One region of the Faecalibacterium sp. genome, then DNA from elsewhere that is predicted to be linked to it. Evidence: a T-box and tRNA genes for the amino acid it is inferred to sense, from the RefSeq annotation. Region 1 holds a T-box; the other holds one or more tRNA genes.

The links. A T-box is a leader RNA that pairs with one kind of tRNA and senses whether it is charged. The one in region 1 lies ahead of tyrS (tyrosine--tRNA ligase), so its partner is inferred to be a tRNA-Tyr.
Region 2: it has a tRNA-Tyr gene. The T-box ahead of tyrS (tyrosine--tRNA ligase) is inferred to sense a tRNA for this amino acid. The anticodon was not compared.

Annotation. Positions count from the first base shown of each region.
Region 1 is NZ_DAWCVJ010000012.1:5,743-9,147, forward strand. It holds gene ACT8X9_RS03610 (ACT domain-containing protein) at 19-486, shown strand; gene tyrS (tyrosine--tRNA ligase) at 612-1,832, opposite strand; T-box leader at 1,898-2,146, opposite strand; gene recN (DNA repair protein RecN) at 2,201-3,405, opposite strand, start outside.
Region 2 is NZ_DAWCVJ010000092.1:394-3,798, forward strand. It holds gene ACT8X9_RS11705 (plasmid recombination protein) at 1-1,242, shown strand, start outside; gene ACT8X9_RS11710 (hypothetical protein) at 1,260-1,436, shown strand; gene ACT8X9_RS11715 (DUF6061 family protein) at 1,535-1,786, opposite strand; tRNA gene ACT8X9_RS11720 (tRNA-Tyr) at 1,939-2,023, opposite strand; gene ACT8X9_RS11725 (D-alanyl-D-alanine carboxypeptidase family protein) at 2,137-3,405, opposite strand, start outside.

The DNA of each region.
Region 1 (3,405 bases):
CAGAATGGAGTGTTTACTATGTACGGTGTTTCCAAAATCAATATCGAGCCGAGCCTGATGATGATCAGCGTGCAGGATGCTGAGTTCAAGGGCAACACGATGGCTCGTTATCTGCAGATCTTCGCCGACACCGGCGTTGTGGTGGATATGATCAGCCAGAGCGCCCCCCACGGTACCAGCATGGACTTCAGCTTCACGGCATCCAGCAGTGATCTGCCGTTGGTGATGAAGGCCATCTCTGCCGCGAATCTCGACAAGGATGCCAAGGCCTCTCCCCTCATCAGCGTGGGCTACTCCAAGCTGAACCTCTTCGGAGAAGAGATGGTCACCAGCTGCGGTGTTGCCGCGCGTGCCCTGAACGCTCTGGCAATGGCAGGCATCGAGGTGCTGCTTATCACTACCAGCGACCTTGACATTTCCCTGCTCGTCCGTTCTGAGAATGAGGATGCTGCCTATGAAGTCCTGAAGAAGGCTTACGAGCTGTGACCTGAATAAAAACGAGTCTCCCTTGTCCTGTGCGGGACAGGGGAGATTTTTGTATGAAAAAGCCCCGGCTGTCCCCTCTCCTGTCACAGAGAGAAGACAGCCGGGGCTATTGTTTTACCAGAAGCTTACAGGCTCACCTTGTGGTAGACCTTCTTGCCCTTTTTGATGACGATACCCTTGGACAGCTGCTCGGCGGTAAAGCTTGCCGTGGGGGCAGCGACCTTTTCGCCATCCACCAGAACGCCGCCCTGCACGACCAGACGGCGGGCCTCGCCGTTGGAAGCAGCCAGACCAGCCTTGACCATCAGGGTCAGGATGCCGATGGCACCATCGGTCAGGTCGGCCTCGGTCAGCTGGGTGCCGGGCATATGCTCGGTATCTCCGGCAGCGCCGCTGAACAGTGCGCGGGCTGCGTTCTGCGCCTTGTTGGCCTCCTCCTCGCCGTGGACCATCTTGGTCAGCTCGAAGGCAAGGATCTCCTTGGCTTCGTTGAGGCGCTGATCTTTCCAGGTGCTCATCTCATCGATCTGCTCCAGCGGCAGGAAGGTCAGCATCCGGATGCACTTCATGACATCTGCATCGCCGACGTTGCGCCAGTACTGATAGAACTCGAAGGGGCTGGTCTTGTTGGGGTCGAGCCAGACGGCATTGCCGGCGGTCTTACCCATCTTCTTGCCCTGAGAATCGGTCAGCAGGGTGATGGTCATGGCATAGGCATCTTTGCCCAGCTTGCGGCGGATCAGCTCAGTGCCGCCCAGCATATTGCTCCACTGGTCATCGCCGCCGAACTGCATATTGCAGCCGTAGTGCTGGAACATATAGTAGAAGTCGTAGCTCTGCATGATCATGTAGTTGAACTCAAGGAAGGACAGGCCCTTCTCCATGCGCTGCTCGTAGCACTTGGCACGCAGCATATTGTTGACGGAGAAGCAGGCGCCCACATCGCGCAGCAGCTCGACATAGTTCAGGTTCAGCAGCCAGTCGGCATTGTTCAGCATCAAGGCCTTGCCCTCAGAGAAGTCGATGAACTTCTCCATCTGCTTCTTGAAGCAGGCAGCGTTGTGGGCAATGTCCTCCTTGGTCAGCATCTTGCGCATATCGGTGCGGCCGGAGGGGTCGCCGATCATAGTGGTGCCGCCGCCGATGAGGGCGATGGGCTTGTTGCCTGCCATCTGCAGGCGCTTCATCAGGGTCAGGGCCATGAAATGTCCGGCGGTCAGGCTGTCGGCGGTGCAGTCGAAGCCAATGTAGAAGGTAGCCTTGCCGTTGTTGATAAGGTCGATGATCTCCTCATCGGTGATCTGGGCCACCAGACCGCGGGCTTTCAGTTCTTCGTACAGAGTCATAAGAAATTTCCTCCTGTTTTGTCGGGCAGAGGGAAAAACAAAACGCCCTCCGCCAAAATAAATTGGCAGAGGGCGATAAAATTCGCGGTACCACCTCTGTTTGCCGCCTCTTCACAGAGACGGCCTCACGAGTGCACACCCCAGAGTAGAGTGACACTCCTGCGTTTGTAACGCTCGCACGCGGCACAGCCTACTCGTCGTTCAGCCTGCAGCTCCGGGAGGTATTTCACCTGCGTCTCCGCAGCCCCTTTCACCAGCCGGGGCCTCTCTGGGCAGAGCGCATCAGGGTACTCGGTTCCCATCTTCGCCTTTCAACGAGATTCAGTTTAGCACATCCCCGTGGGAATGTCAAGCACAAAAGCGCCTGCTTATTTCCCGGCGCTCCAGCCCAGCATTTCCCGGGCGTTGGCCAGCGAAAGCTCCGTGACATGGTCGCCGGAGATGAGGCGGGCCAGCGCCTCCACCCGTCCATTCTCGTCCAGCGGGTGGATCTCGGTATAGGTACGCTCATTCGTGATGTTCTTCTGGATGAGCAGATGGCAGTCTGCCAGCGCAGCGATTTGGGCCGTGTGGGTGATGCAAAGGATCTGATGACCCTCGGCACTCTGGCGCAGCACCTCACCGATGCGGCTGGCCGCCTTGCCGGAAACGCCGCTGTCGATCTCGTCGTAGATGACGGTCGGCACAGCGTCCTTGTCGGCCATCGCATTCTTGATGGCGAGGGTGATACGGCTCAGCTCGCCGCCTGAGGCGATCTTTGCCAGAGGCTTCGGGGCTTCACCGGGGTTCGTGGAGATATAAAACTCGATGCTGTCCTGTCCGTGACTGGCCAGCGGCCCCCGCGTATGGCGGAGCGTCATCCGCACGCCCGGCATATTCAGAAAGTCCAATGTGTCAGAGATGCGCTTGTTCAGCTCTTCAAACGCCTTCAGCCGGGTCTGGGTCAGAAGCTCCGCCTTTTCCCGCGCAAGGGTATAGAGACGGCGCTGCTCCTTCTGCAGATGCTCCACCCTCTCCTGCGAGGACTGTATCATCTCCAGCTCCTGCCGTGCCCGCTCGCCAAACGCGAGGATGTCCTCTACTGTATCGCCGTATTTCCGCCGGAGCTTGTAGATGAGATCGATGCGCTGCTCGATCTCGTCCAGCTCTGCGTCGTTGGTGTCGTAAGCGTCCAGACGGCCGATGAGGTCGGCGGCGACATCCTTTGCGGTGTAATAGAGGTCGAGCAGCTGGCCCGCACCGGCAGACAGCTCTCCGTCGAGCTGGGCCGCTGCATCCACGGCGTTGGAGGCTTCGCCCAGAAGGTCAACGGCACCGGGGGCTTCGTCACCGCCCGAGAGCAGCGCGTAACACTGGGCAATGCGGTCCCGGATGGTGGAAGCATTCGCCAGCACCTTGCGGCGGCTTTCCAGCGTCTGCTCCTCCCCTGCCGTCAACGCCGCATCGTCGATCTCCTGCACCTGATAGCTCAGCAGGTCGATGCGGCGCTGCTTTTCGCCCTCGTCGGTGATCATGGCGTCCAGCGTTTTCTTGACCCCCACCAGCTCCCGATAGATGGCATAGTATGCCTGAT
Region 2 (3,405 bases), on a different contig from region 1:
CGCACAAGTGTCCGAAACCTCGCCGTTTCGGATAAGGCCGTTGGTAACACCCAGCAGCACAACGAGCGCGAAAAGGACAGCTATCGGAACCCCGACATTATCCCCCAGCGCACCTCATGGAACGTCCACTTCAAAAAGCCAACCGCCAGCTACACCGACCTATTCGCCCGACTGGAAGCCGCCGGAACCATCTCCACGCGCGGCTTGAAGCCGGATGCCACCCATTATTGCGAGCTTGTCTTTGATGTCAACTCGGCCTATTTTGACAATCACGGTGGCTACGAGTTCGCCAAGCAGTTCTATGAGGATGCCTACAAAGCAGCCGTTCAAATCGTGGGCGGTGAGCAGTATATTCTCTCGGCTGTCATGCACGCCGATGAGATCAACCGTGCCATGACCGAGGCACTAGGCCGGGAGGTCTACCACTACCACCTCCATGTGGTCTATGTGCCTGTGGTGGAAAAGCAGATCCTCTGGTCGAAACGCTGCAAGGACAAGGCACTGGTCGGCACAGTCAAGGAGACCGTCATGCAGGTCAGCCGGAGCAAGAAGTGGGCTTCCAAGCCCTTGCTGGACGATGCCGGAAAGCCTGTCCTGCAAAAGAACGGCAAGCCAGTCCTGAAGAAGTCGTACAGTGTCCTGCAAGACGATTTCTTCAACTATATGCGCAATGCTGGGTACACGGATGTAGAGCGTGGTGAGCGTGGCAGCACTGAAGAACACCTGACCGTCACCCAGTTCAAAGTCCAGCGGGAGCAGGAGCGACTGGACACTCTGACCGCCCAGATTGACCAGAAAGAGCAGCACCTCACCCAAACCAACAAAACCCTCTCCAAGACCGAAAAGGAACTTGCCGCTGTGCAGAAAAAGGTCACGCTCACAAAAGAAGCCCTCATTCATGCGCGCGATCTGGATTATATTGGTAAGCGCACCTTTCTCGGCAACTATTCGCTGACCGAAGAAGAGTTTTCCAAGCTGAAAAAGCAAGCCGACCACGGCTATATGATGGACGTGGAGAACCGCCGCCTGAAAGAAGAACTTTCCACCGCCAAGAAGGAAGCTGCTCATTGGGGTCAAAAGTATCACGACCTGTGGTACGACGTGAAACCCTATCTGGACGCGCTCCACCGTGCGCCTGAACTGGTGCGCAGCTTTCTGGAAAAGATTCTTGCCCCCAAGCAGGAGCGCACCATGAATGTGCCGCAGAAAAACCGCAAGCGTGGTCAGGATATGGAACTTTGAGTTTCGGAGGATACTATTTGAACAAAAAGAAGAAATCAAACAAATCCGGCTACCCGGATGAAGCAATCAAGACCCTTGCACGTTGCTTTTATCCCTCCATGGTTGAGTTTTTCAACAGCGAGGAAGGCCAGCGTGAATATGAGGAGTGGCTGAAAGAGCAGGAAGCTCTACAAGCCTTGCTTGTTGCCGCATAAAAACAGCAGGACGCTCCCAGTAAAGGGAACGCCCTGCCTTATATAGATGTATCTCACCGAGGTGTGTCCAGTTGGGCACACCTCTCATTTTTTTGCCCTTAATCTTCTAACCCATGGCTCCCGGTCACATTCTTCAAATATTCCTCTGGGTCGCCATTCAAAATCAAGTCCGCATAGCCCAGCGGGTCATTGTAGATGAGGTAGTCCAGTTCTGACCTCTGCTCCATGGTAACATCCAGAGCATCCTCAACCCCGGTGCAGTCAATGGAAATTTTTCTCCCGTCCCGGAGCAGCAGCTCCACGCAGCCAGTGTCTATATTAAACTTGCAGGCTCTTTCATCGTACTTCATAATCATACCCTCCAAATCTTGTGATTGTCTTACGGTCTATGACAAGGTATCGGAGTTTTGCGCCGTCCACGGGAGCCTTCGTTGTTGTACCCGAAGAAAACGAAAAATCCGAACCCTTCTCCAATCGGAAACAGGTTCGGATTTTTCTTGTTTGGTGGGCGCGGGTGGATTCGAACCACCGAAGCTGAAAGCAGCAGATTTACAGTCTGTCCCCATTGGCCACTCGGGAACACGCCCTTATACAGTTTTTTGCAGTCGAGGACTGCCTGTATATATTACCACTCGGGAGCGTGTTTGTCAACTGCTTTTTACAGCTTTTTCGGGAAAATCCGGATGCTGGACGGCATGGTTCAGTCGCGGGGACGGCCGTAGCGGTGGATCTTCTTGGAGGGGCGGCGGTCATGCTGGGCGCTGAGGAAGAGCCACGCGGCATAGACGATGGCGCAGAGGGCGCTGACGCAGAGCACGACCTTGAGGTAGAGACTGCCGAAGAACTCCCGCAGCTTCGAGAGGGAGTAGAGCAGGCTGCTCTGGCTCACGTCCTGCCCGGCGATGAGGTTGACCATGCCGATGGTCTCGCCGGCCAGCTTCAGCTCCACCGTTCCGATGATGTCGCCCTGCTGGATGGGGGCGCAGACGTAGTCGGGCAGATGGAAATACTTCTGGGTCACAGTGCCGTCGCCCGAGGAGGGCAGGAGGGTCATCATGCTGTTGTCGGGGTAGAGCTTGAGGGTGTCGGTGTCGGAGGAATATTTGACGGGGATCTCGGCCAGTGCGAGGTCGGTGTCCAGCGCGGGCTGGATGGAAAAGCTCTGGAACACCCAGTCGATGAGCCGGGTCGTCTCGTAGAGGGCCGGGCGGCGGTTGGCATAGCCGTAGGCGTCGCAGGTGTCAGGGCTTTGCATGATGCAGAAGATATAGGTCGAGCCGTTCTGATTGGCCCACGAAACATAGCTCTGGTCGCCGTGGTCGTTTTTGTAGGCCATCACATCGCACATACCGCCCTGCATGGCCTTTCGGTAGAAGCTGCCGCCGCTGGTCTTGTTGAGCGCTACATTCTGGCTCAGGAGGACGAAGCTCTTGGCGTGCTTTTCCTTGGCGGGCATGGTGAAGGTGGGGGCGGACGAGATCTCCACGAAGGCATCAAAGCTCATAAGATACCGCAGGATGAGATACATATCCACGGCTGTGGTCACATTGCCGCTGTCGAGGCCGCAGGCGTCCGTCCATGTGCTGCCGGTGGTGCCGATGCGCTGGGAGAGGGCGTTCATCTGGCTCACCCAGCCGGCGAGGTCACCGCCCGAGAGGCTGTAGGCGAGGCCCATGGCGGCTTCGTTAGCGTTCCGCGTCACCATCGCATAGACGGCCTCCCGGTAGGTGAAGGTCTCGTTGGAGCGCATATCGGCGTTGTCGCTGTTGTGGACGTAGTCCGAGATGGCAAAGGGCATCTGGAAGGTATTGTCGAGCTGGTCGGCATAGTTTGTCAGCAGCAGCGCGATGGTCATATATTTGGTCAGCCCCCCGGCGGGCACCTGACGGGAGCTGTCCTTGTCGTAGACGATGATGTTGGTGTCTGTATTGACGACATAGGCGCTTCTGGCCTGCACCTCATAGAAGAG